One region of the Nocardioides dokdonensis FR1436 genome, then DNA from elsewhere that is predicted to be linked to it. Evidence: predicted binding sites of a transcription regulator. Region 1 holds the regulator's gene; the other holds the start of a gene.
What was found. Region 1 encodes HrcA, which represses chaperone genes, less so after heat shock. Its sites were predicted from a motif close to TTGGCACTCGNNNNNNNCGAGTGCCAA; they were not measured.
Positions count from the first base shown of each region.

Region 2: a site for HrcA is predicted at 12,593-12,619, ahead of groES (co-chaperone GroES). Genes of this name have one in related genera too.

Region 1 covers NZ_CP015079.1:3,989,262-4,004,108, reverse strand. The annotation lists gene hemW (radical SAM family heme chaperone HemW) at 1-3, shown strand, start outside; gene I601_RS18845 (DUF4870 domain-containing protein) at 8-421, opposite strand; gene I601_RS18840 (DUF3097 domain-containing protein) at 448-1,293, opposite strand; gene I601_RS18835 (hypothetical protein) at 1,343-1,522, opposite strand; gene I601_RS18830 (MBL fold metallo-hydrolase) at 1,574-2,425, opposite strand; gene hrcA (heat-inducible transcriptional repressor HrcA) at 2,617-3,630, shown strand; gene dnaJ (molecular chaperone DnaJ) at 3,692-4,873, shown strand; gene I601_RS18815 (16S rRNA (uracil(1498)-N(3))-methyltransferase) at 4,883-5,623, shown strand; gene I601_RS18810 (hypothetical protein) at 6,074-6,463, shown strand; gene I601_RS18805 (sodium-dependent transporter) at 6,915-8,492, shown strand; gene I601_RS20925 (methionine/alanine import family NSS transporter small subunit) at 8,489-8,620, shown strand; gene I601_RS18800 (Gmad2 immunoglobulin-like domain-containing protein) at 8,656-9,645, opposite strand; gene I601_RS18795 (Gmad2 immunoglobulin-like domain-containing protein) at 9,663-10,634, opposite strand; gene I601_RS18790 (SigE family RNA polymerase sigma factor) at 10,631-11,161, opposite strand; gene I601_RS18785 (HIT domain-containing protein) at 11,293-11,661, shown strand; gene I601_RS18780 (monooxygenase) at 11,658-12,914, shown strand; gene I601_RS18775 (hypothetical protein) at 12,960-13,775, shown strand; gene I601_RS18770 (hypothetical protein) at 13,804-14,079, opposite strand; gene I601_RS18765 (PhoH family protein) at 14,298-14,847, shown strand, end outside.
Region 2 covers NZ_CP015079.1:356,395-371,241, reverse strand. The annotation lists gene pth (aminoacyl-tRNA hydrolase) at 1-106, shown strand, start outside; gene I601_RS01740 (3'(2'),5'-bisphosphate nucleotidase CysQ) at 126-914, shown strand; gene I601_RS01735 (HAD family hydrolase) at 926-1,543, shown strand; gene I601_RS01730 (lytic murein transglycosylase) at 1,554-2,306, shown strand; gene tsaB (tRNA (adenosine(37)-N6)-threonylcarbamoyltransferase complex dimerization subunit type 1 TsaB) at 2,327-2,965, shown strand; gene I601_RS01720 (GNAT family N-acetyltransferase) at 2,973-3,440, shown strand; gene I601_RS01715 (GNAT family N-acetyltransferase) at 3,380-4,153, opposite strand; gene tsaD (tRNA (adenosine(37)-N6)-threonylcarbamoyltransferase complex transferase subunit TsaD) at 4,227-5,273, shown strand; gene I601_RS01705 (hypothetical protein) at 5,287-6,615, opposite strand; gene I601_RS21035 (hypothetical protein) at 6,615-7,037, opposite strand; gene I601_RS01695 (hypothetical protein) at 7,168-7,758, shown strand; gene I601_RS01690 (hypothetical protein) at 7,780-8,943, opposite strand; gene I601_RS01685 (SigE family RNA polymerase sigma factor) at 8,940-9,530, opposite strand; gene I601_RS01680 (S-(hydroxymethyl)mycothiol dehydrogenase) at 9,672-10,787, shown strand; gene I601_RS01675 (MBL fold metallo-hydrolase) at 10,784-11,398, shown strand; gene I601_RS01670 (class I SAM-dependent methyltransferase) at 11,405-12,565, opposite strand; gene groES (co-chaperone GroES) at 12,761-13,057, shown strand; gene groL (chaperonin GroEL) at 13,156-14,778, shown strand.

The DNA.
Region 1 (14,847 bases):
TGAAGCCTCAGCTGACCATCCGGATGGTCAGCGGGTAGCGGTACTCCTCGCCGTTGGCGGTCTTGACCGACCCCATGATCGTGAAGATCAGCCACAGCAGGCCCACGACCGGCAGCAGCAGGATGCCGACGAGCACGAAGATCAGCACGAACGAGATCGCGCCGTAGATGAACATCGAGAGCTGGAAGTTCAGCGACTCCACGGCCTGGCGGCGCACGTAGGGGGAGGTGGACCCCTTGAGCAGCAGCACCAGCAGCGGACCGAGGAAGGCCAGGGCCACGAAGGCGCCCACGAGTGCCGACCAGTGGGCCGCGCCGCCCCAGGTCCGCTCCTCGGGGGTGAGACCGCCCTGCTGGTACGGCGGCTGGTGAGGGGGCTGGTGCGGGGGTTGGGGCTGGTACGGCGGGGGTGCGTCGCTCATCTGGTCCTCCTGGTCGGGTGCGGGACTCAGTCGACGGTCACGAAGTCGATGAGCTCCTCGACCCTACCGAGGAGCGCGGGCTCGCAGTCGTCGTAGGACTGCACCCGGCCCAGGATCTGCTTCCAGGCGCGCGCGATGTCGGCCTGGTCGCGGTGCGGCCAGCCCAGGTGCTGGCACACGCCCTTCTTCCACTCGATGCTGCGCGGGATGGTCGGCCACTGCGCCAGACCGAGCCGGTCGGGCTTGACGGCCTGCCACACGTCGACGAACGGGTGCCCCACGATCAGGACGTGCTTGCCGACGGGGGAGCGCACGATCGCGTCGGCGATGCGGCTCTCCTTCGATCCCTTGACCAGGTGGTCGACGAGCACACCCACCCGGCGACCGGGCCCGGGACGGAAGTCGCGGAGGTGGTCGGCCAGGTCGTCGACGCCGCCGAGGTACTCCACGGCCACGCCCTCGATGCGCAGGTCGTCGCCCCACACCTTCTCGACCAGCTCGGCGTCGTGGCGGCCCTCGACGAAGATCCGGCTGGCGCGGGCCACCCGTGCCTTCGCGTCGTGCACGGCGACGGACCCCGAGGCGGTGCGGGTCGCGCGGGCCGGCGCGGCGCGGGTGACAGGGGCGGTGAGGATGACCGGACGCCCCTCGAGCAGGAAGCCGGCGCCGAGCGGGAACGTGCGCCGACGCCGACGCCGGTCCTCCAGGGTCACGGTGTGCAGGTCGCGGTCGACCTGCACCACCTCCCCGCAGAAGTCGGTGGTGACCTCCTCGACCACCTCGCCGAGGGTCGCCGGCGCCTCGGTGGCACGGCCCCGCTTGGGGGCGCGCCAGTCGCCGGACAGGACGTCACTGCCGTATCGGTCGCTCACCGGCACGAGGCTAGGAGAGCACGCGGGCGTCGTGCGGCGGGCGCGCCGGTCAGGAGTCCTCGGCGTCGTCGGGGTCGGGCATCTCGTCGGCGCGCTTGCCCTCGTCGAGGACGTCGGAGTCCTCGCCGGACGGGCGGCCCTCGGCCAGCGGGTTGTCCTCGGAGGGCACCAGGTCGGGGGGCAGCTGGTCGTCGGAGATGCCGGCGGTCTCGGTGTCGTTCTCGCTCATGGCGTGACGCTAGCCCGCGGTGTGGCGTTGGTCACCCACCCTGTCGGGCGCTCAGATCAGGGGGAGCCGCTTCTGGCTGCGCGGCAGGTGCTCGTAGCCCAGGCGCACGGCCGTGGCCAGGTAGCGCTCCTCCCACGGCCAGGTGCCGGCCGCCAGCGCCTCGTCGACGGGCACTCCGCGTCCGGCGAGGTCGCGGATCGTCTCGGCGACGATGCCGAGCTCGTTGCGCTGCACCTCCACGAACTCACGGTCGACGACGGCCCCGTGGCCGGGCACGACGGTGCTGGCGCCGGTGGTGAGCCCGAGCACGATGTCGAGGGACAGCGGCCACTGCATCGGGAAGGAGTCAGGTCCGAAGGCCGGCGGTGCCGACTCCTCGACCAGGTCGCCGGCGATCAGGACCCGGGCGTCCGGCACCAGGACGACCAGGTCGCCGGAGGTGTGGGCGGGCCCGGGGTGGACCAGCTCGAGCACCCGGTCACCGAGGTCGAGGACGGCGGCGGAGGAGAAGGTGTGGTCGGGCAGGACGATCTCGGTGCTGCGCACCTCCTCGTCGCGGGGGTCGGCGGGCTCGCCGGCGTACGTCGCCTGGCGCCCGGAGTCCGCGAAGTCGCGCAGCTCCGCCAGCGCCTGCTCGTGGGCGTGGACGGGGACCGCGGGATCGGCCTCGCGGAACGCGGCGTTGCCGAAGCAGTGGTCGAGGTGCGCGTGGGTGTTGACCACGGCCACGACGTCGCCGGCTCCGAGGTGGCGCACGTCGTCGAGGACCCGGCGCCCTGCGGCGGTCGAGGCGTGCGTGTCGACCACCACGAGGCCGCGCTCGCCGGCCACGACGCTCACGTTCGCGTCGAACCACTCGTAGCGGGCCACCCAGACCCGGTCCCCGACCTCTGTGAACGTCATGGCCGCACCCTAGGACCCGCGCGGCCGGGCGCCACGATCCCGCGGTGCCTGCCGCACGAGGTGAGGGGGTGGCACGACTGCTTGTAGGATTGGCACTCCGACGCGACGAGTGCCAACCTCGAGGGTCGGACCGGTTCAGTCCACGGCAAGCTCAGTCCACGGCAAGCTCAGTCCACGGCAAGGAGGCGACGATGCAGGAGGACCGCAGGCTCGCTGTGCTCCGAGCCATCGTGGAGGACTACGTGCACACCGAGGAGCCGGTCGGTTCCAAGGCGCTCGTCGAGCGCCACGGCCTGGGGGTCTCGCCGGCCACGGTCCGCAACGACATGGCCGTGCTCGAGGACGAGGGCTACATCAGGCAGCCGCACACCAGCGCGGGGCGGGTGCCCACCGACAAGGGCTACCGGATGTTCGTGGACCGTCTCACCACGGTCAAGCCGCTCAGCTCGGCCGAGAAGCGGGCGATCTCCAGCTTCCTCGACGGCGCGGTGGACCTCGACGACGTCGTCCAGCGCTCGGTCCGGCTGCTCTCCCAGCTGACCCGCCAGGTCGCCGTGGTGCAGTACCCCACGTTCTCGCGCTCCACGGTGCGCCACGTGGAGCTCGTCGCGCTCGCTCCGCGTCGCTTGCTGGTGGTGCTGATCCTCAGCACCGGCCGAGTGGAGCAGCGTGTGGTGGAGCTGCCGGCCGACCTCTCCGACGACACCCTCGCCGACCTGCGCCGCCTCGTGCTGAGCGCGGCGGTCGGCCAGACCATCGCCGATGCCATGACCGAGCTGCGGGCGGCCGTCCCGCCGGTCGGCGACGGCACCACGGCCGCGGTCGTCGAGGTGCTCAACGACGCGCTCGGCGACGAGCGCTCCGACCACAAGATCGCCGTCGGCGGCACCGCGAACCTCGCGCGCTACGGCGACTCGTTCGACTCCGCGGTCCGCCCCCTGCTCGAGGCGCTCGAGGAGCACGTGGTGCTGCTCAAGCTGCTCGGCGAGGCCGGCACCGGTGGCCTGGTCACGGTGCGCATCGGTGCCGAGGGCCCCTACGAGGAGCTCGCCTCGACCAGCGTCGTCTCCACCGGCTACGGGCCGGCCGACGAGTCGTTGGCCACCCTCGGCATCGTCGGGCCGACCCGGATGGACTACCCCGGCACCATGGCTGCGGTGCGTGCCGTGGCCCGTTACGTCTCCCGCATCCTCGACGAGGGCTGAGCCCCGTCCTCGCAGCACCCGCCCGCCTCCAGTCAGTCAGTACGACCCCGTTAGGAACATGGTGAGCCAGGACCTCTACGACCTCCTCGGCGTCTCTCGCGACGCCGACGCCGACGCGATCAAGAAGGCGTACCGCAAAGCCGCGCGCCAGCACCACCCGGACGTCAACCCCGATCCTGCGAGCAAGGAGAAGTTCGGCGAGGTCTCGCGCGCCTACGAGGTCCTCTCCGACCCGCAGAAGCGGGCGGCGTACGACCGTGGGGGCGACCCGTTCGGCGGTGCCGGGGCGGGTGGTTTCGGCCAGGGCGCCGGGTTTTCGTTCACCGACATCATGGATGCCTTCTTCGGAGGAGGCGGTCAGGGCGGTGGCCAGGGCCGTGGTCCGCGTCCGCGCGTACGCCGCGGCCAGGATGCGCTGATCCGGATCGAGATCGAGCTCGCGGAGGCCGCCTTCGGGGTGACCCACGAGCTCAAGGTCGACACCGCGGTCACCTGCACCACCTGCGGCGGCGACGGTGCGGCCGCGGGCAGCCACCCGATCCCGTGCGAGACCTGTGGCGGGCACGGCGAGGTCGCGCACGTCCAGCGCTCGTTCCTCGGCGAGGTCCGCACCCTGCGCCCGTGCGCGGCCTGCCGCGGCTTCGGCTCGGTCATCCCCGACCCGTGCCGCGAGTGCTCCGGTGACGGCCGGGTCCGCTCGCGTCGCGCCCTGAGTGTGAAGATCCCCGCGGGCGTCGACACCGGCACCCGGGTCCAGCTCTCCGAGGAGGGCGAGGTCGGGCCCGGTGGTGGTCCCGCCGGCGACCTCTACGTCGAGATCCACGTGGCGCCGCACGACGTCTTCACGCGTCAGGGCAACGACCTGCACTGCACGGTCACGGTGCCGATGACCGCGGCCGCGCTGGGCACCACGCTGACGATCCCGACGCTCGAGGCCGACGTCGCCTCCGAGGACAGCGACCCCGCGCTCGAGACGTCCTTCGAGCTCGAGGTCCGACCGGGCACCCAGTCGGGCATGGAGCAGGTGCTGCGCGGGCGCGGCGTACCCGGGTTGCGCGGCGGGCGGGGCGACCTGGTCGTCACCGTCGCCGTCGAGACCCCCGGTCGCCTCGACGCCCGCCAGGAGGAGCTGCTGCGCGAGCTGGCCGCGCTGCGCGGCGAGGAGGCTCCCGACGGGCAGGTCCACCCGGGGGGCCCGAAGTCGGTCTTCGGTCGGCTCCGCGACGCCTTCAACGCGCACTGAGGGGCTGGGGTGTCCCTGCCGGTGCACCTGGTGCCGACGCTCGCCGAGGCGCGGGTCGGGTCCGAGGTCACGGTCGAGGGCGACGAGGCCCACCACGCGGTCGCCGTGCGGCGCCTGCGCGTGGGTGAGCAGGTCGTGCTCACCGACGGTCGCGGCGTCTCGGTGCGTGGCGAGGTCACCAGCACCGGCAAGAGGGTCTTCGTCGTCGAGGCGCTCGACGTCGAGACGGCGCCCGAGCCCGCTCCCTCGGTGACGGTCGTGCAGGCGCTGCCCAAGGGGGACCGGGGCGAGCTCGCGGTCGAGGTGCTCACCGAGGTCGGGGTGGCCCGGATCGTGCCGTGGGCCGCGTCGCGCTCGGTCGCGGTCTGGAAGGGCGAGCGCGCCGCCAAGTCGGTGGCCCGCTGGCGCTCCACCGCCCGCGAGGCCGCCAAGCAGGCCCGTCGGGCCTGGCACCCCGAGGTCGACCCGATGGCCAGTACTGCCGAGGTCGTGGCCCTGCTGGCCGGCGCCGACCTCGCTGTCGTCCTGCACGAGGACGCCACGGACTCCCTCGCCGATCTCCTCGTCCCCGCCGAGGGCCACCTCGTGGTCGTCGTCGGGCCCGAGGGCGGCATCGCCCCCGACGAGCTCACCGCCTTCGTCGCCGCCGGCGCCCGCTCCGTCCGGCTGGGTGCCGAGGTGCTGCGGACCTCCACCGCCGGCCTGGCCGCCACCGCCGCCCTGCTCTCCCGCACCCCGCGCTGGTCCTGAGCCTCAGCGCTGCCGGGCAGGGCGTGACGCTGGCCGACCCGAGGGGGGTCCTGGGTGGTCAGGTCGGTGGTGGGGCGCCGGGGCGGGGTGCTTGGCCGAGGTCGGTGGTGGTGAGGGGTTCGACGAGGTACTGGTAGCCGTGCGGGCTGGTCCAGAGGAACCCGGTGGGGGTGGGCCGGTAGTGCCAGGCGGTGTGGGTCTCGTCCGGCTTGCGGCGTCGCGCCCGTCGGGTGCAGTGCGGGAAGCTGCAGCGCGGGTGGCGTTGGCGGGTCTGCTCGGCGAGGCGTTCGGGGATCTCGTAGGTGTCGACCGCCTCGGTCGACGTGAGGTCGACGGACCGGCGTTGGAAGGCCTGGAGTCCGGGGTGGTCGGCGAACCAGTGGATGTCTTGGCTGGTGATCGGTGATGCCTGCGTGCGTGGTCCGGCGCGGTCGGCTGGGTGCGGAAGGGGTGCTCGAACGCCTCGGCGTCGATGCCGCCACGGACGCTGCTGGGCAGGTCGGTGACGGTGCGCCAGGCGACCTGGGTGCCGGGGACGCGGAGCCACTCGGTGACCTGGTCGAGGGTGATGAGGCTGCGGGTCTCCTCGATGCGGGCGAGGTGGATGCCGGCGCCGGTGGTGGTGGGGTCGACTCCGCGCAGGGCTTGGTCGGTGAGGTGGACGTTGAGCACGACCTGGCGTGCGGGCACCCGGGCTGCGGAGTCGTCGCCAGTGAGGTCGAGGGCGTCGGCGAGGTCGAGGCAGCCGGTGATGTCGACGGTGCCGTCGACCTGTTGGCCACCGGCGGTGGCGGAGGCGAGGTGGATGGCGAGGTTGCGGGTCTCGGCCGCGATGAGTAGCCGTTCCTCGGCTTCCTCGGGGTCGAAGCGGGCTCGGGCTTCTTCGACGAGTCGGTCGATCCCGGCGTAGGAGAGGGTGGCGGCGACGGGGGCGAGGTGCTGGTCGACGAACGCGGCACCGTCCAGCGGGAGTCCGAGGGTGGCTTCGGCGACACGGCTGGATCGCCACACCGGCACCCGGCCGGCCACGACCTGGCGTGCAGGCGCGGGAGGCGGTAGCGGATCTCGACGACGTGGGCGACGTAGCGCACCGCGGCGTCGCTCGACATCCCGAGCGCGGTGCCGTACTCGATGATCGCGAACTCACTGACCTTCGGCGCCCCGAGACCGGCCAGCTCGATCATCACCCCATCTGGGCGGTGAACGACGGGCAGCGGGTTTGCCGGCGTGACCGGTGCCGACCAGGAGGCCTAGGGTGTGGTGGTCGTCACCATCGTCTTCGGGAGGTCCTGTGAGCGCGTCCGCTGCCGTCGCGGAGGAGAAGCGCCGCGGCGCCTTCTCGTCCCGCCGGGTGTTCATCCTGGCGGCGATCGGCTCGGCCGTGGGGCTGGGCAACATCTGGCGCTTCCCCTACGTCGCCTACGAGAACGGCGGGGGAGCGTTCGTCATCCCCTACCTGGTCGCGCTGCTCACGGCCGGCATCCCGTTCCTGCTGCTCGACTACGGCATCGGCCACAAGTTCCGCGGCTCGCCGCCGCTCTCCTTCGCCCGGATGCGTCGCGGCGCGGAGGGCATCGGGTGGTGGCAGGTCGGCATCTGCGCCGTCATCGCGATCTACTACGCCGCCGTGCTGGCCTGGGCGGTGCGCTACACGTTCTTCTCCTTCAACAAGTCCTGGGGTGCCAAGCCCGGCGACTTCTTCATCGGGGAGTTCCTGCAGACCAGCGAGCCGGGGGTCAGCGCGACCCCGGTCGCCGGCGTGCTGATCCCGCTGGTCGTGGTGTGGGCCCTGGTCATCGGCCTGCTGGCGCTCGGTGTGCAGAAGGGCATCGGCGCCACGGCGGCGGTCTTCATCCCGATCTTGGTGCTCAGCTTCGGCGCGCTCGTCGTGGTCGCGCTGTTCCTTCCCGGTGCCGGACAGGGCCTCGAGGCGCTCTTCGAGCCCAGCTGGAGCGCCCTGGCTGAACCGAGCGTGTGGGCCGCGGCCTTCGGCCAGATCTTCTTCTCGCTGTCGATCGGCTTCGGCATCATGATCACCTACTCGTCGTACGTGCGCCGCCACACCGACATGCCCGGTGCGGGTCTCGTCGTCGGGTTCTCCAACTCCGGCTTCGAGCTGCTCGCCGGCATCGGCGTCTTCTCCGCCCTCGGCTTCATGGCCCAGGACCAGGGCCAGGAGGTCGGTGAGGTCGCCTCGAGCGGCGTGGGCCTGGCCTTCATCGCCTTCCCGGCGATCATCAACGAGGCACCGGCGGGGGCCTTGATCGGTGTCCTGTTCTTCGCCTCGCTGGTCATCGCCGGCCTGACGTCGCTGATCTCGATCACCGAGGTCGTCATCTCCGCGGTGCGCGACAAGTTCGAGCTCGAGCGGGTCGCCGCCACGCTGGTGGTGGCGCTGCCCATGGCCCTGGTGAGCGTGCTGTTCCTCGGCACCACGAGCGGCCTGCACGTGCTCGACATCGTCGACCACTTCATCAACCAGTTCGGCATCCTGCTGGTCGCGGTGGTCTCGATGGTCGTCGTCGTGTGGGGCCTCAAGGCGCTGCCGATGCTGGCCGCCCACCTCAACGACCACACCTCGGTGCACATCGGGCTGTGGTGGCGTGCCCTGGTCGGGGTGGTCACCCCGCTGGCGCTGACATACGTGCTCGTCGACTCGTTCATCACCGACGTGCAGACGCCGTACGGCGACCCGACGGCGCCGTTCCCGACCTGGATGCTGGCCGTGTTCGGCTGGGGCTCGGCGCTCGCGGTGATCGTGGTCGGCTTCGTGCTGGCGCGGCTGCGCTGGCGCGACGAGGCCACGGTCGACGGCCCGGTCGAGGAACGGACAGGTCCCACGAGCACCCAGGAAGGAGTGCAGCGATGAGCACGTCAGCGATCGTGATGATGGTGGTGGCGATGCTGGTGATCTGGGGCGGCCTGGCCCTGGCGATCATCAACCTCAACAGGTCGCCGGCCACCCCGCCGGCCAGCGAGGTCCACCGCGACCTGTAGCCGCGGCGGGCCCGCCGCCTCGTACGTCGTCGGGCTCAGCCGACGCTGATCACCTTGGTGTCCTCGAACGGGCCGGGCCCCTCGGCGCCGCCCGTGGGGTCGTCGGTCATCGCCGCGAACGTGTACTCACCCGGCTCGAGGCCGGAGACGTCGACCTCGCTGGACCACGGGTAGAGCCGGTCCATCCAGCCCTCCGCGGTGGCGAAGCCGTCGACGACCACGGCACCCGAGGCGTCGCGCACCTGCCACGGCACGGTGGCCTCGAACGACGACGCGACACCGCTGGCGGTGAAGGTGCCGGACACCTCGGCGTCGGACTCCGGGCTGGTGACGCTGACCAGAGCCAGCACATCGAGCTGGGACTTGTTCTTGACGCCGCCGCCGGTGGCGATGCCGAACATCGGCACGGCGGGTCCGTCGGGCTCGCCGACGACCTGCACGGGCGCGCGGCTCTGGAGCGCACCCTGGACGGTGTAGACGAGCGCCTGCATGGCCAGGCGGGCCTGCTTCTTCGACGTCCCCGCGGGCCGGTCGGCCCAGCGGTCGTCGGGCACCTGCGCGATGATCAGGTCGGCGGCCTCGTCGAGGCGGACCGACGAGAAGCTGCCGTCGACGGGGAACGCCGCGCGGTAGTCGGGGTCGGCGGGCACGCCGGCGGCCACCATGTCGGCGGCCCCGAGCGCGGGGTCGCCGCTGACCTTGCGGAACTCGCGGTACAGCCGCGGGCCCATCGGGCTGTCACCCACGTAGTAGACCGGCACGGTGCTGGTCTCCTCAGGCTCCTGCGTCGCGGGCTCGCTCGCCGTGGGCGACGGCTCCGTGCTGACGGAGGGCTCCGTCTCGCCGGCCGTCGGGCTGCTGGTGCTGCCCGCCGGGGCGGGGTCGTCGGCGCGGTCGCCGTCGTTGTCGCCGCAGCCGGCCAGGACGCCGAGCGCCAGGGCAGCCGTCGCAGCGCCTGCCAGCGATCGGTGCAGCCGCGCGCGGCCGGTACGGCGGCTGCGGGTGGGGGTGGTCGGTGTGGTCATGGTGCTCTCCCTCGTGCTCACGGGACCACGATGGCCCGTGTGTCGGTGAACGGCCCGCCCGACTCGCCGCCGGAGGGGTCGCTGGTCATGGCGACGAACGTGTAGGTGCCTGGTGCGAGGCCCGAGACGTCGACCTCGGCCGCCCAGGGGTAGAGCCGGTCCATCCAGCCCTCGGCGGTGGCGAAGCCGTCCAGGACCACCTCGTCCGCGGCGTCGCGGACCTCCCACGGCACCGTCGCCTCGAACGACGACGCGCGCCCGGTCGCGGTGAACGTGCCGCTCACCTGCTGGCCCTCGGCGGGTGAGTCGATGCTCACCAGGGCGAGCACGCCGAGGTCGTTGCCGTCCGGTCCCACCCCTACGCCCTCGGACGGACCGGACGGGTCGCTGGTCTCGATGCTGACCTCCACCCGCTCCCCGAGGACGTCCCAGGCGGTGTGGGCGATCTGCCGGGCCCCGAGGGCGCCGCTGCGCGGAGTCGACCCGCCCCGGGTCAGCAGGACGTCGACGGAGCCGTCGGCGTCCTGCTCGACCGACTCCACGAGGTGGCCGTCCCAGGCGGAGCGGTAGTCCGGGTCGTCGGGGCTGCCCTCGACGACGGCGCGCACCGCGGCCGCGAGCTTGTTCTCGCCGGGGGCGACGACCACCTCGGTCAGCTCCCGGTAGAGCCGCGGCCCCTGGGGGGTGGTGCCCAGCCAGTAGAGCTCCACGTCGGCGGTCACGGCCGGTCGCGCCACGGACGGTGCGGCCGGGTCGACCGCCCGGTCGTCGGCGGGACCGCCGCCGAGCACGGCCACGGCCGTCACGACCGCGGCGGCGGCCAGCAGCCCGCCGCCGGCGTACCACCACCGGCGCGGCGAGGCGCTGCTGCCGGCACCGCGGGTGCGGGCGCGGATCTCGCCGAGGCTGTCGGTGGGCTCGACGCCGTCGACGGCCTCGGACAGCAGCCGGGTCAGGTCAGCATCGGAGCGGGGGTCGTGGGCGTTCATGAGCGGTCCTCCAGGTACGACGCGAGCAGCTCGCGCAGGCGGGCGGAGCCGCGGGAGGCGTGGCTCTTCACCGAGCCGCGGCTGATGCCCAGCGCGTCGGCGATCTCGGCCTCGGAGAGGTCGAGGTAGTGGCGCAGCGCGAGCACCTCGCGCTGCCGCTCGGGCAGGGCGCGCATCGCGTCGAGCACGGCCTCGCGACGGGCGGCGACCAGGCTGCGCTCGTCGGCACCGGGCGCGGTGGCCGGCGGCGGCTGGGCGGCGAGGTGTCGGTGCACCACCGCGCGGTGGCGCAGCGCGGAGCGGGAGCCGTTCACGACGCTCTGGCGCAGGTAGGCCAGCGCCTTGGCGGGGTCGCGGATGCGGTCCCACCTGCCGTGCACGGCGACGAAGGCGTCCTGCACGACCTCCTCGGCGGCGCCGACGTCGCGCAGCAGCAGCACGGAGAGCCGCACCAGCTCGCGCCAGTGCGCGGCGTACAGCTGCTCGAGCGCCTCGTCGGCGTCCCACCGACCGCCGGGGGGCGTCACGACGCCGGCCCGGTGGTGCAGAACATGCGCATGGGTGGTCACGCTAGTGCGACGCGCGACCCCTCCCCGGGGTTGACACCCGGGGGTGGAAGATTCGGATCCGCGTCACAGCCGACACCATGGGGGGCATCGTGGGACCATCGACCTGGGAGGAAGACGTGAAGGACTGCTTGTTCTGCAAGATCGTGGCGGGGGACGTCCCCGGTGACGTCGTGCACGTGACCGAGGGGACCGTCGCGTTCCGCGACCTCAACGCGCAGGCGCCCACGCACGTGCTGGTGGTCCCGCGCGCCCACTACGCGAACGCCGCGGAGCTGGCCGCGGGCGATCCCGCTGTGCTGGCCGAGCTCGTCACCAGCGCCGCCGCGGTCGCGGCGGCCGAGGGCTACCCCGACGACTACCGGCTCGTCCTCAACACCGGGGCCGAGGCCGGGCAGTCGGTGTTCCACACCCACCTGCACGTGCTGGCCGGCCGGCCACTGGCCTGGCCGCCGGGATGAGCGGACCCCAGCAGACGGGCCCGGCGCCGGGGCGGCGCAGGGTCGTCGTCCTCGCGCTGACCGCCCTGGTCGCCGTGGCGGTCGTGGTCGCGGGCGTCAGCGTCCTGACGTCGCAGGACCGGCGCACCGGTGACCCCGCCAGCGTGCTGGCCCCGGTCGAGCCGCCCGAGGTCGTCGCCGACCAGCTCTCGTCGCTGCCCCAGGGCAAGCAGCTGCCGCTGCGCCGGGGCGAGCGGCGGATGACGCTGGAGATGCCGACCTCGTACACGCCCTCCGCGCCGGGCAGCACCGGCACCGACGACTACCGCTGCTTCCTGCTCGACCCCGAGCTGGACGAGGACGTGTGGCTGACCGGGAGCAACGTGCTGCCCGGCAACCCCGAGGTCGTGCACCACGTCATCCTCTTCCGCGTCGACGAGGCGCAGGTCGCGCAGGCGGAGGCACTGGACGACAAGACGGTCGACCCCGGCTGGACCTGCTTCGGCGGCAGCGGCGTCGAGGGCACCGCCGCCAACATCTCCGACGCCAGCTGGCTGGCGGCGTGGGCGCCGGGCGGCGACGAGACCCGGATCCGCGACGGGCACGGCGTCCGGCTCGAGGCCGGGGCCCGCGTCGTGATGCAGGTGCACTACAACCTGCTGCGCGGTCAGTCCGCCGACCGGTCGGCCACCCAGCTGCGCTGGATGCCGGGCGACCGCGACCTGACCCCGCTGCACACCTACCTGATGCCTGCTCCTGTCGAGCTGCCCTGCCGCGAGGCCCTGTCCGACGGGCCCCTGTGCGACCGGGACGCGGCGATGGTCGACCTGCGCCAGCGCTTCGGCGGTGCCGCGGCGACCGCCGACGTGCTGCACCTGCTGTGCGGCGAGGGGGAGGGGCCCTCCGAGACCACGACGTGCACCCGTCGGGTCCAGCAGTCGATGACGGTCCTCGGCGTCGCCGGGCACATGCACCTGCTCGGCCGACAGATCTCGGTGGTCGCCAACGCGGGCACCGACCAGGAACGCCGGCTCCTCGACATCCGGCAGTGGGACTTCGACGACCAGGGGAGCAAGCCGGTCGAGCCGCTGCGCCTCGAGCCCGGGGAGACGCTGACCGTCACCTGCCGGCACCAGCAGTGGCTGCGCGACAAGCTGCCGGCCTTCGAGGGCCAGGACGAGAAGTACGTGCTGTGGGGCGAGGGCTCCACCGACGAGATGTGCCTGGGGATGCTGCAGGTGGCCTACGACGAGGAGCCGACCGGGAGGCTCTGAGCGGGCGGGTGGGAACCGCCTGCCCTGCGCGCGCGTCGTACCGCCATGTCCTGGAACAGGGGTGCCCGGCTCGTGGTCGGGCTGGTCGCGACCCTCCTCGTCGTCTCGTGCTCCGGCGACGAGGCCTCCAGTGGCCTCGACCCCGCCTCGGGGGAGGCCGGGGGTGCGGCACCGGAGGGGTACCGGTGGGTCGGCGACCGAGGCGTGGTCGTCGCCGTGCCGGACTGGTGGACCACCGGCGACACCGAGTGCCTGCTCCCCATCGAGGACACCGTGTACGTCGAGACCGGGGCCGTGACCGACTGCGCCGCCAGCGTCGCGCCGACGACTCCCGCGGAGGTGTCGTCACTGGCCGTGGTCGACTCCGGCTCGGCACACGGGGCGCTGCTCCTCGACGGGCTGTCACCGGACGGTGAGGTCGACGGGGAGCCCCTGCTGGCCGGCGAGCACTGCGGCTGGCTCGGGGAGGGCGTGTGCCGCACCGTGCTGGCCGTGCCGTCGCGCGGGGTCGCCTTCGCGGTGCACGTCGCCGACCCGGGCGACGTGGACCTCACCCTCGTGCACGACTCCCTGCGGCTGCAGCCCGACGGGTGGACCACGGTCCCGCTGGCCCTGCCTTCGGGACGCACCCCGGTGTGGGGCGACCGGCCCGCGACCACCCGCCAGTACGCCGGGGTGCTGCGACGCGCGGGGCTCGAGGTGCGGGTCGAGCCGGCCCCGCCGCCCGACCCGAGCAGCACGGCGTCGGGGGTGGTCCTGCCCCGCGGGTCCCTGCTCGGCATCGAGCCCGCGCCCGGCAGCCCCGTCGAGGAGGGCGGGTCGGTCGTGCTGACGGTCGCGCCGTCGGCGACCTGGCGGTAGCCCGGGCCCGGGTCGTGGCGAGCGGCTCTCAGAACAGGTAGGCCAGCCGCATGACGGCGAAGACGACCGGCAGCCCGAAGACCACGAGCAGCGCCCACGCCGTCCAGTAGTGCACCCGCTTGGCGGGGTCGAGCCGGCCGCCGAAGTCGAGCAGCGCGCCCTCGGGCGTGTGGTGGGTCAGTCCCATGGCCCGGGCGTGCGGCGGCAGGTGCTCGCCCGGGAACCACCAGGGGGCGGAGTCGTCGTCGTGGGCGTCGGGGTCCTCGTCGTCCCACGCGCGCATGTCGTGCTCGCCCCCGGCCATGGGTCCACGGTACGCGCCCACGCCGTAACATGGAGGGGCTCGACCCACCGTCCCCGCGACCGAGAGGCGCCCTCCGGGCATCCATGTCCCACTCCGATGACCGCAGCACCCCCGCCAGCGCCGACGAGTCCTCGTCCACCGTCTCCACCGCGGCTCGTGACACCTCCTCGCAGCCGGCCCGCAGCCGCCACACGGTCGTGGTGCCCAACAGCGTCGACATGGTCAGCCTGCTGGGTCCCGGCGACGAGCACCTCGCCACGATCGAGCGCACCTTCGGTGCCGTGGTGCACGTGCGCGGCAACCGGATCTCGATGGAGGGCGACCCGGCCGAGATCGCGCTCGCCCAGCGCCTGCTGGAGGAGCTGGTCACGATCATCCGCACCGGTCAGGGCGTCACCCCGGAGACCGTCGAGCGGGTCATCGGGATGTTGCGCAGCCAGACCGTCGAGCGCCCGGCCGACGTGCTGAGCCTCAACATCCTCTCCAACCGTGGCCGCTCGATCCGGCCCAAGACGGTGAACCAGAAGAAGTACGTCGAGTCGATCGACAAGCACACCATCACCTTCGGCATCGGTCCCGCCGGCACCGGCAAGACCTACCTGGCGATGGCCAAGGCGGTGCAGGCGCTGCAGTCCAAGCAGGTCAACCGGATCATCCTGACCCGTCCCGCGGTGGAGGCCGGCGAGAAGCTGGGCTTCCTGCCCGGCACGCTCAGCGAGAAGATCGACCCCTACCTGCGCCCGCTCTACGACGCGCTGCACGACATGA
Region 2 (14,847 bases), 740 kb from region 1:
GCCCGAGCGCAAGGTGCTGCCCTTCGTCGTCGACACCGCGGCCGACGCCGTCGAGTGCTTGGTCGCCGAGGGCCTGGAGAAGACCCAGCAGCGGTTCAACTCCTGATCGCGGCTACTCTCAGCCCGTGACTGTCGAGCCCGGAACCCCGCCCCCCGCCGCCGTCGGCGACACCGCTGACGACCACGTGCTGGCCACCTGGCTGGCCGAGACCGCAGGTCGTCGCCTGCTGGAGGTCCGCGCCGAGGGCCTCGAGGGCAAGGAGCTCAAGGACGCCGGCGACGCCGCCGCCCACGAGCTGCTGATGGACCTGCTCGCCCAGCACCGGCCCGACGACGCGGTGCTCTCCGAGGAGGGCAAGGACGACAAGGCCCGCCTCGAGGCGGCGCGGGTGTGGATCATCGACCCGCTCGACGGCACCCGCGAGTTCTCCGAGCCGCCGCGCGACGACTGGGCCGTGCACGTCGCGCTGTGGCAGGGCGGCACCCTGGTCGCCGGTGCCGTGGGGCAGCCCGAGCTCGGCGAGACGTTCAACACCGGGCAGCCGCCGGTGGTGCCGCCCCGCACCTCGCAGGCCCCCCGCATCGCGGTCTCGCGCAGCCGGCCGCCGGCCTTCGTGCAGGCGCTGGCCGAGGAGATCGGCGCCGAGCTGGTGCCGATGGGCTCTGCGGGCGTGAAGATGATGGCGGTCGTGCGCGACGTCGCCGACGCCTACGTGCACGCCGGTGGTCAGTACGAGTGGGACTCCGCCGCCCCCGTCGCCGTGGCCCGGGCCGCAGGCCTGTTCACCTCGCGCGTCGACGGCAGCGAGCTCGTCTACAACCAGGACGACGTCTACCTGCCCGACCTCGTGGTGTGCCGCCCCGAGCTCAGCGAGCAGATCCTGGCCTTCATCGCCGCGCACGGCACCGACTGACCGGCTCCCCGGTGCCCGTCGAGCACGTGCTGCTGGACGCCGACGGCGTCCTCCAGCGCTCTCCCCACGACCCCTTCGCCGTGCTGCGGCGTTGGGTGGGTGCGCGCGCCGAGGAGCTGGCCCACGAGCTGTGGGCCGCCGAGAAGCCGGCGCTTCGCGGTGAGGAGGACTTCCTCGACGTCCTGACCCGGGTGCTGCCCGGCTACGCCGAGGGCGCCGACCCCGCCGAGGTGCACGCGGCCCTGTGGCTCGACATCACCGTCGACGCCTCCTCGTTGGCCCTGGCCCGCCGGCTCCGCGAGCAGGGCGCCGGCGTCCACCTGGCCACCAACCAGCACCGCCAGCGCGGCGAGCACATGCGCACCGCGCTCGGCTACGACGACCTGTTCGACGTCTCCTGCTACTCCTGGGAGCTCGGGGCGGCCAAGCCGGACCCCGCCTACTTCGAGCGGGCCCTCGACCGGGTCGGCGCACCGGCCCACGAGGTGCTGCTCGTCGACGACAGCGCCGCCAACGTCGAGGCGGCCCGCGAGGCCGGGCTGCGCGGCGTGCACTGGCACCTCGACGAGGGTCACGAGGCGCTGCGGGCAGCGCTCCTCGGGCACGGGCTCGACCCGGGGGACCGGTGACCTCCCGGTGATGTCCGGTCCGCGCTCGATCGTGCTCTTCGCCTCGTTGCTGCTGGTGCTCTCGGCGGCGGCGTTCGGGCTGTCGCGCCTCTACACCCCGCAGCGCACCGTCGACCTGACCCCGCCCGCGGCCTTCGTCGCGGCCCCCGTCCCGCCGCAGGCCGACCCGGGCAGCCCCGTGCGGCGCACGCAGCTGGTCGACGACGGGTGGCTGCGGCGCACGAGCCGGGCGACGGGAATCCCCGCCCCGGCCCTGCGGGCGTACGCCGACGCCCAGCTCTCCCGGGTGGGTGGCTGCGACGTGGGCTGGACGACCCTGGCCGGCATCGGCTGGATCGAGTCGCAGCACGGCACCCTGGGCGGGCGCACGATCGACGACGCGGGCCGCTCGTCCTCGCCGATCCTGGGCCCCGCGCTCGACGGGTCGGGCGACTTCGCGGCGATCCGCTCCACCGCTGCCTCCCGCGAGTGGCACGGCGACGCGACCTGGGAGCACGCCGTCGGCCCGATGCAGTTCCTGCGCTCCTCCTGGGAGCCGTGGGCCGCCGACGGCGACCGCGACGGGGTGATCGACCCGCTCGACCTCGACGACGCGGCCGCGACCGCGGCGCGCTACCTGTGCGCGGGCGGACGGGACCTGGCCGCCGGGGACGGCTGGGCCGACGCGGTGCTGTCCTACAACCACTCCGACGAGTACGTCGCGGCGGTCCACTCCGCGGCCAGCTCCTACGCCGAGCGGGCCGCCGGGCGCCGGGCCGGCTGACCCGGGCTAGCCTGCGGATCATGCTGCTGACCTTCGACACCGCGACCCCCCGGGTCGCCGTCGCCCTGCACGACGGCTCCGACGTCGTGGCCGAGCTGGAGGCCGAGCGGGCGATGAAGCACGGCGAGCAGCTGGCCCCGCTCATCGACGCCGTGATGCGCCAGGTGGGCGTGGTGCGCCAGGACCTGACCGCCATCGGGGTCGGGGTCGGCCCCGGCCCGTTCACCGGGCTGCGGGTCGGTCTCGTGACCGCGCGCACCCTGGGGTTCGCGCTCGAGATCCCGGTCTACGGCGTCTGCACGCTCGACGTCCTCGCGATCGAGGCCGTCGACACCGCGGCCGTGGACCGTGACTTCGTGGTCGCCACCGACGCGCGGCGCAAGGAGGTCTACCTGGCCGCCTACGACGCCGAGGGCACCCGGTTGCAGGGACCCGTCGTCGACAAGCCCGCTGAGCTGGCCACCGGCGTGCCGGTGGTCGGGGAGGGAGCGCTGCTCTACCCCGAGGCGTTCCCGCTGGCGGTGGGCCCCACCCGGCCCAGCGCCGCGTGGTTGGCCCGCGTGGTGGTGGACGAGCGCGCCGAGCTGGTCGACCCGGACCCGATGTACCTGCGCCGGCCCGACGCTGAGGTCACGCGCAGCCGCAAGACCGTCTCGTGACCGTCTCATGACCGTCCGGGCCGCCAGGGCCGACGACCTGGTCGCGGTCGTCTCGCTCGAGCAGGACAACCTCGGACGGGATGCGTGGCCCCCGGGCCTGCTCGAGGAGGGCGTGCACGGGCGGGTCCCGTTCGCGAGCTACCTGGTGGCCGAGGTCGAGACCGTGGACGGCCCGGTCGTCGCCGGGCACGCGGTCGTCAGCGTCGTCGCCGACATCGCCGAGCTGCAGCGCATCTCAGTCGACGCAGAGCACCGCCGCGCCGGCCTCGCCACGGCGCTGCTGGACGCCGTGGTGGCGACGGCGCGCACCGGTGGCGCTGACCGGTTGCTGCTCGAGGTGCGCGAGGACAACGCCGGCGCCCTGTCGTTCTACGCCGCACGCGACTTCGTCGAGGTCGACCGGCGCCCGCGCTACTACCGGGACGGCGCCACCGCGGTCGTGCTGCGCCGCGGCGTCGGACCCCGCTGCGGCTGACCCGAGCGGAAGGTGTGCGCGGTGCGGTAGCCCAGCTGCCGGTAGACGTGCACCGCGGGCGCGTTGTCGGAGTAGACGCCCAGGCTGGCGGTGCCCGAGCGCCCGGCGAGGGCACGACGGGTCAGGGCGGTGGAGACGCGGCGGCCCAGCCCGCGGCGCTCGTGGCCGGGCAGCACGGTGATGCCACGCAGCTGCCCGGTACCGTCGTGCTGGCGGGTCACGGCTCCCGCAGCGACGAGCCGGCCGTCCTCGACGACGCCCAGCCACACCTCGACCCCGGGACTTCCCGGTCGGGCGAAGGAGCCGGGATTGCCCGCGTCGATCAGGTGCACCAGGTCCTCGCGTCCGCCCACGTCGACGACGTCGGGAGTGGGCTCGGCGGGTGCTTCGCGCAGCAGCATCCAGTCCCAGTGCGTGGCGGCGTCGTGCGCCCAGGCCGCCGGGAGTGCGTCGTAGGCCGCCGCCTCGACGGTGAAGCGCCACGGGACCGGCCGGGCCGCGGCGACCTGGGCCATCAGCCCGGCGAGGTCGTCGGGCGGGCCGAGGCACACCAGCTGCGGTCCCGGGGCCGGACCGGTCCAGCGGGGGTGGTTCTCCACCACCGCCGCGGTGCCGGCGACCCAGGCCCGCGCCGCCACCGCGGGGTCCACCTGGTGCTGCACGAACCGGTGGGGCGTCGTCCGGAGCAGCTCCGCGACCGAGATCTCCTGCACCCGTGGATCATGCCCGGTGGGGGACGTGGATCTGGGCGCGGGGCGGACGTCCGGGCGTGCGACGATGAGCGGCGTGAATGAGCCGCTGGTGCTGGGGATCGAGACCTCCTGCGACGAGACCGGTGTCGGCATCGTGCGCGGGCACACGCTGCTGGCCGACGCGGTCGCGAGCAGCGTCGACGAGCACGCGCGCTTCGGTGGCGTCGTCCCCGAGGTCGCGAGCCGGGCCCACCTGGAGGCGATGGTGCCCACCATCGAGCGCGCCTGCGACACCGCGGGCATCGCGCTGCGCGACGTCGACGCGATCGCGGTGACCAACGGCCCCGGCCTGGCCGGGGCGCTGCTGGTGGGGGTGGCCTCGGCCAAGGCGCTGGCTCTCGGGCTGGGCAAGCCGCTGTACGGCGTGAACCACCTGGCCTCGCACGTCGCGGTCGACCAGCTCGAGCACGGCCCCCTGCCCGAGCCGTGCCTGGCGCTGCTGGTCAGCGGTGGCCACTCGAGCCTGCTCCGCGTCGAGGACGTGACCGTGGGCGTGGCGCCGATGGGCGAGACCATCGACGACGCGGCGGGGGAGGCCTTCGACAAGGTCGCCCGGCTGCTCGGCCTGCCGTTCCCGGGGGGCCCGCACATCGACCGGATCGCCCGCGAGGGCAGCAGCGTCTACATCGACTTCCCCCGGGGGCTGACCGCGCGCCGCGACGTCGAGCGGCACCGCTTCGACTTCTCCTTCTCGGGCCTCAAGACCGCGGTCGCCCGCTGGGTCGAGGCGCGGGAGCGGGCGGGGGAGCCGGTGCCGGTCGCCGACGTGGCCGCCTCGTTCCAGGAGGCGGTCTGCGACGTGCTGGTGCGCAAGGCTCTCGATGCCGCCTCCAGCGAGGGCATCGACCACCTGCTCATCGGCGGGGGCGTGGCCGCCAACTCCCGGCTGCGCCAGCTCGCCGAGGAGCGCGCGGAGAAGCTGGGCATCCGGGTGCGCGTGCCGCGGCCGGGACTGTGCACCGACAACGGCGCCATGGTGGCCGCCCTCGGCGCCGAGATGGTGGCGCGCGGTCGCACCCCGTCGTCGCTGGACCTGCCGGCCGACTCCAGCCTGCCGGTCTCCGAGGTGCTCGCCGGCTGAGCCGGCACGACCCTCAGTCGAGGACGGCCTGGTGGCCCTCGTCGTCGGTCCAGTCGTCCTCGGTGGCGAAGAACTCCTGGTCCGGCGCCCGGGTGTCGCCCTTCTTGCCGCGGCCGGTGGCACCGCCGGCAGCACCACGCCCGGCACCGCCTGCTCCTCGTGAACCCGCCTGACCAGCGGCCGCGCCGCGTGCCCCGCCGGCTCCGCGCGTGCCCGCCGCACCGGTCCCGCCGCGCGCGCCCGTGGCGCCCGTCGCCCCGCCGCGTGAGCCGGTGGGGGAGCCCGTCGCCGCGGCGCCCCGACCGAGCGTGGCGCCGCCCGAGGTCCGGCCGGTCCCGATGGGCCGTGCGCTGGTGGGCCTGCCCCCGGTCGAGCCGGCCGAGGCCCCGGCCACCGGGGTCGCGCCCATGCCGCCGGCCAGCCGACCGCCGAGGACGACGGCTCCGCCCATCACGGCGCTGCCGGCGAGACCCCCGCCCAGACCGGCGGTGAGCCCGCCGGAGCCCCCCGTGCCGCTGGAGCCCGGGGGGAGGGGCTGGCCCAGCACCGAGGGCGCGTTGTCCGGCGCGTCGGTGTCCGGCGAGGACGTCTGGTCCGTGGAGGCGTCGTCCGGGTGCCTGTCCGGGATCGGGTCGGTGCCGGTCTGGCCGTCGGGGTGCGGCTGGTGCGGGTCGGCGTGGGACGAGGTGGGGGTGTAGCGACCGCCGCTGGACGGGGTGCTCCCCCCGCCACCGCCGGACCCCGATCCGGAGCCGGTTCCGTCACCGCTGCCCCCGCGGCCACCGCCGGCGGCGTCGCGCATCACCCGCTCGTCGGGTTCGCCGTGGATGCGTCGCATCACCTCGGTGGACTCGGTGTAGGTGGTCTCGACCTCGTCGGACCGCTGCTTGGCCCGCGTCTCGCGGTCGGCCATCATCGTGTTGTAGGCGCCCAGGTTGCGGCCGTAGGTCTGCTCGGCGCGCATGGTGTCAGCGGACTCGGGCATGCCGGGGGTGCGCTCGGGCGGCGTCGGCTCCGACGGCGCAGGACCCAGCGCGCGGTGCTCCGCCTCCGCCTTGGCCAGCGCGTCCGACGAGCGGGCGAGCGCACTGCTCGCCTGCTCCATCTGCTCGGCACGGTCCGCAGCCTTCTGCGCGACCTCGGCGAAGGCGGTCGCGGCCTCACGGCTGACGCTCGACCCGCTGCCGAACCCGGCGCTCACGTCGTCGCGGGCCTGCTCCAGGGCGCGGTGGACCTCCCGGAGCTTGCGCCCGCCCTCTCGCCATCGGGCCTCGGACCGCCCCACGTCGGCGACGTTGGCCCCGCTGACCGTGCGCGCGAGCCGGGACTCCTCCTGCCCCATCAGTCCTGCCCGCCCTGGTCGTTGCGAGCCCGGTCGTAGGCCGAGTCGCCCTCCGAGGTGAGCCAGGCGTCGTTCATCAGCTCCACGGCACGCTGCTTGTCGGTCAGCGACGCGGCGACGCTCTCGTCCGCATCCGTGATGAGGCGGGCGGCCGCGTGCACGCCGTCCGCGAAGGCCGTCAGGTCGGCGACGATGCCCGTCACGGTCTCCGTCATGACCTGGTGCGCCCGGTCATGGTGCATCCCGAGGGTGGCGGCGCTGTCGGCGCCTCCGAACGACGGCGGCGCGATGGCGGCGTCGCTCGCGAACTGGGCGTCCCAGCTCCCGTCCGTGCACTCCTGGAGGGCCGCGATGACGCGGTCGATGTTGGTCTGCTCGATCGCCAAGGACTGCATGGCGGTGGCCAGTTCCGCGAGATACATCGATGGAGGCTCCGTGTCCGAGAGAGAGGTGTGCTGCACAGGGGATACCCGCGTGCGCGGGTGGGCAAACCGACGGAACCGGCGCTGTACGGTGTCCGAGCCCAGCACCCTCAGCCATCTCGGAGACGTCATGAGAACGCGTGTCGCCATCGCACTCCTGCTCAGCCTGGCGCTGGCGACCGCGGGGTGCGGAGGCGAGGACGGGAGCCCGTCGTCCGAGGCCGCGCCGTCCACGTCCACCTCCCCGTCGGAGGAGCCGTCGAGCTCGTCGGCCCCGGAGCCGCAGGTGGACGAGGCCACGGGTCCACGGCTGAAGGTGCCCGAGGCCGCCATCCGGATGCCGGACCAGGACTGGATCGTCCAGATCCGGGACGGGGGCAGCCAGAGCGGCGCCACGTACGGCAGCCAGACCGGGTACATCAGCATCAGCAGCTTCCCCGTGCTGTCCAGCCCTGATCTCGACGAGTACGCCGACCTGACGCTGGAGGCGTTCCGCGACCGGCAGGGGTTCGACGTCGGGCCGGGCGAGGACCTCGAGGTCGGGGGAGTCGAGGGTCGCACCTTCGTGGGGACCAGCGAGCGGGGACCGTACTTCGTCTTCCTCGCCATCGTCGGGACCACGGAGGCCTCGACGGTGGAGGTGGAGGTCGAGACCTCCGGGAGCGTGAAGGCGCACCAGCGCGCCGTGGACTCGGTGCTGGCCTCGCTCGAGTGGCGCTGAGGACGGCCGCGCGCCGGCGACCTACATCGAGGGCAGGAACTCGGACTCGAGCTCAGGGTTCCCGCCGTCGACCGGCCCCATGACCGTGGTCGGGTCCGAACCGTCGATCGGCACCCGCAGCAGGGACCACTGCTGGTCCTCGAACCCGACCACCGCGAGCAGCAACGCCTCGGCATCGGCCCAGGCCGACCGGCTGACGACCATGTCGCGCACACCCTGGTAGGTCAGGACGGTGGTCAGGTCGCGGTCGAGCACGGTGACCCGGCCGTCCATGTTGTTGTCACCCCGAGTCCCGAGCAGGTGCTGTCCGTCCGGGGCGAACTCCAGGTTCGAGGTCTCGCAGGTGCGCGCGACCACGGCGTCGGAGGCCACGTCGTACAGGCCGCTGCAGCCGAACTGCTCGTTCCTCCCCGGACGGAATGCGACCGCCCAGGTGCCACCGTCCCGGCTGACATCACTCACCGAGAAGGCCTCGTCGGCCTCGAGGTCGGCGACGCCCTCCATGGTCACCACGGTCGTGGTGTGGTCCCCGTCGCTGGCCAGGACCCGGCAGCCGCTGCCGCTCATCAGGCACTCGTCCCCGATCACGGCGTCGACCGTCCAGAACGTGCGGCGACGCTGCGGCAGGGCCTGCAGGCCGATCGGCTCGCGGATCCCCGCCTCGAGGACCTGGACCCGGCCGTCCGGGGCGATCCAGGCCGCGGTGTCGTCGGTCGGTCCCATCGCGAAGGTGTTGAGCTCCACCGGGTAGGTCGCCGCCTCCGAGCCGTCGGCACTGAGCACCTGCACCACCTCCGGCGTGTTGGTGGTCAGCACCATCCGCCCGTCGCTGAGCACCCCGAGCGAGGACACGGCGGCGTCGCCGATCGCCAGGTCGACGGTGCGCCCGTCGCCGAGGGTCACGGTGCCGTCGTGCAGCACCGCGGTGCCCGAGGTGCCGGGGGGCGTGGGGGTCGCGGGGTCGACACCGTCGGTCCGGTCGTCGGTGCCGCCGAGGAGCAGGACCGCCGGGACGGCCACGGCGGCGAGCGTCACGGCGGCCGCGGCACGGACGCCGTGCCGACGGCGCTGGATGCGCCGGGCCCGACCACGGACGTCGCCGAGGGTGAGCGGGGTGTCGTGCAGGTCGGAGACCTCGCGCTGCAGGGCCGCGCCGACCTCGTCGCTGCGCAGGTGCTCGTTCATCGCTCCTCCTCCCGGGGGTGCAGGTGTGCCGGTGTGCGTTCGCGGAGCAGGGCCATCGCCCGGTTGCACTGGGACTTCACGGTGCCGGTCGAGACGCCCAGCGCCTGCGCGGTCTCGGCCTCGGTGAGCTGCTCGTAGTAGCGCAGCACCACCACGGCGCGCGCCTTGGGCGGCAGCGAGCGCACGACCGCCCACAGCGCCGCCGACCGCCCCTCGTCGTACGCGTCGTGGTGGGCGGCCGTCTCGGGCAGCGCGTCGGTGGCCCGCTCGCGACGGTGCCAGGGGCGCCGCCACGCCGAGGTGGTCTCGTTGACGACGATGCGACGCACGTAGGCGTCCAGCGCACCGCGGTCGCGGACCTTGTCCCAGGAGAGGTACAGCTTGGCCAGCGCGGTCTGGAGCACGTCCTCGGCCTGGTGCCGGTCGCCGCAGACCAGGTACGCCGTGCGCAGCAGGGCCGCCTGGCGGGCGGCGAGGTACTCGGTGAACTCGGCGTCGCGCCGTGCGCCGTCGGTGGGCGCGCGTCGCCCTTCGGTCGCCACTCCGTTCATCTCCTCACCCGCCCGGGTCCGTGCTCCTGCTGGCATCGTGTCCTTCTTCGTCCCACACCGACCAGACGCCGTGCCGGTGCCGATGGTTGGAACAGCCCCGGGGGTACCTGGCGGGTCACGCCCGCGATGGGGTTGCATGGGGCCACAGCAGTCCACGAACCATCGAGAGGACCAGTCATGCAGCAGGTGAAGGCCGTCGTCGCGCGCGCCAAGGGCGCGCCCGTCGAGGTGACCACGATCAACGTGCCGGACCCCGGTCCGGGCGAGGCGGTGGTGCAGGTGCAGGCCTGCGGCGTGTGCCACACCGACCTGCACTACCGCGAGGGTGGCATCAACGACGAGTTCCCGTTCCTGCTCGGTCACGAGGCAGCCGGCATCGTGGAGTCGGTCGGCGAGGGTGTCACCACCGTCGCGCCGGGTGACTTCGTGGTGCTGAACTGGCGTGCGGTGTGCGGCGACTGCCGTGCCTGCAACCGCGGCGAGCCGCAGTACTGCTTCAACACCCACAACGCCACCCAGAAGATGACGTTGGCCGAGGGCGACGACGCGGGCACCGAGCTGTCGCCCGCGCTCGGCATCGGAGCCTTCGCGGAGAAGACCCTCGTCGCGGCCGGGCAGTGCACCAAGGTCGACCCCGAGGCCCGTCCGGCCGCCGTCGGCCTGCTGGGCTGCGGCGTGATGGCCGGCCTGGGAGCCGCCATCAACACCGGTGAGACCACTCGCGGCAAGTCCGCAGCCGTGATCGGTTGCGGCGGGGTCGGCATGGCCGCGATCGCCGGTGCCGCCCTCTCCGGCGCCAGCCCCGTCATCGCCGTCGACATCGACGCCAAGAAGCTCGAGAAGGCCCCCGGCTTCGGGGCGACCCACACCATCGACTCCTCGAAGGTGGACCCGGTCGAGGAGATCAAGCGCATCTGCGCCGAGGTCTACCCCGGCGCCGAGGGTGCCGACGTCGTCATCGAGGCGGTCGGTCGCCCCGAGACCTGGAAGCAGGCGTTCTACGCGCGCGACCTCGCCGGCACCGTGGTGCTGGTCGGCGTGCCCACACCGGACATGAAGGTCCCCGACCTCCCGCTCATCGACGTCTTCGGGCGCGGCGGGTCGCTGAAGTCGAGCTGGTACGGCGACTGCCTGCCCAGCCGCGACTTCCCGATGCTCACCGACCTCTACACCTCCGGTCGCCTCGACCTCGACGCGTTCGTGAGCGAGGAGATCGGCATCGACGACATCGAGGCGGCGTTCGAGAAGATGCACCAGGGCGAGGTCCTGCGCTCGGTGGTGATGTTCACGTGACCGCCCGGGTGGACCACGCGGTGGTCTCGGGGACCTTCTCCCTCGACGGCGAGACCCACCAGGTCGACAACAACGTCTGGGTGGTCGGCGACGACAGCGAGTGCGTCGTCATCGACGCTCCGCACGACGTCGACGCGATCATGGCGCTGGTGGGCGACCGCAACCTGCGGGCGATCCTGCTGACGCACGCCCACGACGACCACTGCCGGGTCGCCCCGCAGCTGCGGGAGCGCGCGGTGGCGCCGATCATGCTGCACCCCGACGATCGGCCGCTGTGGGAGCTCACCCACGCCGACCACCTCTGGGACGTCGACCTCGGTGACGGCTTCGAGATCATGATCGGCGGGATCACGCTGCGCGCGATCCACACGCCGGGTCACGCACCGGGGGCGGTCTGCTTCCACGCTCCCGCACTGGGGGTGCTGTTCAGCGGGGACACCCTGTTCCAGGGCGGTCCCGGCGCCACCGGTCGCTCGTTCAGCGACGAGGACGTCATCGTGGACTCCATCCGGACGCGTCTCCTCGACCTGCCCGAGGAGACCGTGGTGCACACCGGCCACGGCCCCGACACCACCATCGGTGCGGAGAAGGCGGCGCTCGGCCCCGCCTGAGCGTCGTCAGAGAGGTCGGACCAGCAGCGCGGCGCCCTGGCCGGCGACCCGGGTCAGCACGATCGTGGCCTCCGCGTCGCCGGCGAGCGCGAGCCGCTTGCGCAGCTCCTCGGGCACCACGTCGACGCCTCGCTTCTTGATCGTCAACCGGCCCACGCCGCGCTCGCGCAGGGCGGCGCGCAGCGCCTTCTCCCGGTAGGGCAGCTCCTCGAGCACCTCGTAGCCGCGCGCGAACGGCGTGGGCGCGGCGGTGTCGGTACCGACGTAGGCGATGTGCTCGTCGAGGAGGCCGCCGTCGAGCGCGGCCGCGACCGCCGTGACCAGCCCGGCGCGGATGACGGCGCCGTCGGGCTCGTAGAGGTAGCGGCCCACCGGCCGGGTGCCGGCGCCGGGGTCGTCCTCGTCGGTGAGGGTGGCCAGGCCGCCGCCGCCGATGACGGTCGCGCGGCGCTGGGTGGTGGCCAGGCGGCCCGACCACAGGGCGGCCTCCTTGACCTCGCCGTGGTCGCTGACCCACTCGGCCTCGACGCCCTCGGGCACCAGCGCGTGCGGGATGCCGGGCGCCACCTTCACGCACGAGTCCCGGCGCAGCAGCCCCTCGACGAAGGACCACGGGGGAGTCCAGTCGTCGACGTCGAAGCTGCGCCCGCGCGCCGAGCGTCGGGCAGGGTCGGCGTACGCGACGTCGAAGGGGGAGGTGTCGAGGGTGGTGGCATCGACCTGGCCGACGACACCCTCCAGCCCGAGTGCGGCGAGGTTGGCCTCGGCGACCGCGACGCGCACCGGGTCGAGGTCCACCCCGACGCACACGAGGCCCTGCTCGGCGGCCGCGAGCAGGTCGCCCCCGATGCCGCAGCCGAGGTCGACGAGGCTGAGCGCGTCGAAGGCGCGCAGCCGGGCGGCGCGGTGCCGCGCGACGCTGAGGCGGGTGGCCTGCTCCAGGCCGTCGGGGGTGAAGTAGAGCCGGGGGGCCAGGTCAGCGAACTTCGCGACCGCGCGCCGACGCAGCGACGCCTGGGTCAGCGCCGCGGCGGCGTGCTCGGCGTCGGCGTGGCGGCGCAGCGCGGTCTGCGCGCGCAGCGGGTCGGCCGGGTCGAGGGCCTCGGCCTGCACGAGCAGGGCCTGCCCGTCGTCGGTGAGCAGCCACCGGAAGGCGTCGAGGTCCATCCGCTGATCCTGTCAGGACCGCCCGCGCTGGCACTCCTCCAGGGGGAGTGCTAGTTTTTGAACTGGCACTCTCCTTGTGAGTGTGCCAACGCTTGCCAGGTCGGCGCGATCCCCGCGACGGCGTGCCGGGGCCTGCGAGCACCCCTTTCGTTTTCCACCAGCCAACGCGCGCAAGAAAGTGGAGGTCGATCCAACGTGTCGATCAACATCAAGCCCCTCGAGGACCGCATCGTCGTCAAGCAGGTCGAGGCCGAGCAGACCACTGCTTCCGGTCTCGTCATCCCGGACACGGCCAAGGAGAAGCCCCAGGAGGGCGAGGTCGTGGCCGTGGGCCCCGGTCGCTTCAACGACGACGGCGACGAGCGCGTCCCCATGGACATCTCCGTGGGCGACAAGGTCATCTACAGCAAGTACGGCGGCACCGAGGTGAAGTTCGGCGGCCAGGAGCTGCTGATCCTCTCGGCGCGCGACGTCCTCGCGATCGTCTCCTGATCCACCGGCCCGGGCGTCATGCCGACCGGTCGCCCCGCGACCCGTGTCGCATGACGCCCGGGTCTGTCTTTACTTCCCACTGACCTAGGAGCAGCCACATGCCCAAGATCCTGGAGTTCGACGAGAACGCCCGCCGCGCCCTCGAGCGCGGCGTCGACGCCCTCGCCAACGCCGTCAAGGTGACGCTCGGCCCCAAGGGCCGCTACGTCGTCCTCGACAAGAAGTGGGGCGCCCCCACGATCACGAACGACGGTGTCACCGTCGCGCGCGAGATCGAGCTGGACGACCCCTTCGAGAACCTCGGTGCCCAGCTCACCAAGGAGGTCGCCACCAAGACGAACGACGTCGCCGGTGACGGCACCACCACCGCCACGGTCCTCGCCCAGGCGATGGTCCACGAGGGCCTGCGCGCCGTCGCGGCCGGCGTCAACCCGATGGGCCTCAAGCGCGGCATGGACGCCGCAGCCAAGGCTGTCGGCGAGGCGCTGCTCGAGGCCGCCCGCGAGGTCGACTCGGTGGAGGACATGGCCTCCGTGGCCACCATCTCCAGCCGCGACAAGGTCATCGGCGACCTGCTCTCGCAGGCCTTCGACAAGGTCGGCAAGGACGGTGTCATCACCGTCGAGGAGTCCAGCACCATGGGCACCGAGCTCGACTTCACCGAGGGCATGCAGTTCGACAAGGGCTACCTGTCGCAGTACTTCGTGACCGACCCCGAGCGGATGGAGGCCGTCCTCGACGACCCCTACATCCTGCTGCACCAGGGCAAGATCTCGGCGATCGCCGACCTGCTCCCGCTCCTGGAGAAGGTCATCGCCGCGGGCAAGCCGCTGTTCATCCTCGCCGAGGACGTCGACGGCGAGGCGCTGTCGACCCTGGTGGTCAACAAGATCCGCGGCACGTTCAACGCCGTCGCGGTGAAGAGCCCCGCCTTCGGTGACCGCCGCAAGTCGATGATGCAGGACATCGCCACCCTCACCGGTGGTCAGGTCATCGCCCCCGAGGTCGGGCTCAAGCTCGACCAGGTCGGCCTCGAGGTGCTGGGCCAGGCCCGTCGCGTCGTGATCACCAAGGACAACACGACCATCGTCGATGGTGCCGGAGACGCCAGCGCCGTCGAGGGCCGGGTCAACCAGATCAAGGCCGAGATCGAGAACACCGACTCCGACTGGGACCGCGAGAAGCTCCAGGAGCGTCTCGCCAAGCTCGCCGGTGGCGTGTGCGTGATCAAGGTCGGCGCCGCCACCGAGGTGGAGCTGAAGGAGAAGAAGCACCGCATCGAGGACGCCGTCTCCGCCACGCGCGCCGCGATCGAGGAGGGCATCGTCCCCGGCGGTGGCTCCGCTCTCATCCACGCCGTCTCGGTGCTCGAGGGCGACCTCGGCCTCACCGGTGACGAGGCCGTCGGCGTGCGCATCGTGCGCAAGTCCGCCGACGAGCCGCTGCGCTGGATCGCCGAGAACGGTGGCGTCAACGGCTACGTCGTGACCACCAAGGTCCGTGAGATGGGTGTCGGCAACGGCTACAACGCCGCCACCGAGGAGTACGGCGACCTGGTCGCCCAGGGCGTCCTGGACCCGGTCAAGGTCACCCGCTCCGCGCTGGTCAACGCCACCTCGATCGCCGGCATGCTGCTGACGACCGAGACGCTGATCGTCGAGAAGCCCGAGGACGAGGACCAGGCCGCCGCCGGCGGCCAGGGCCACGGCCACGGCCACTGATCGACGCTGAACCACCCGCAGCGGGGTGACCCGCTGCAGCACGACGGCCCGTCCGGGGAGACCCGGGCG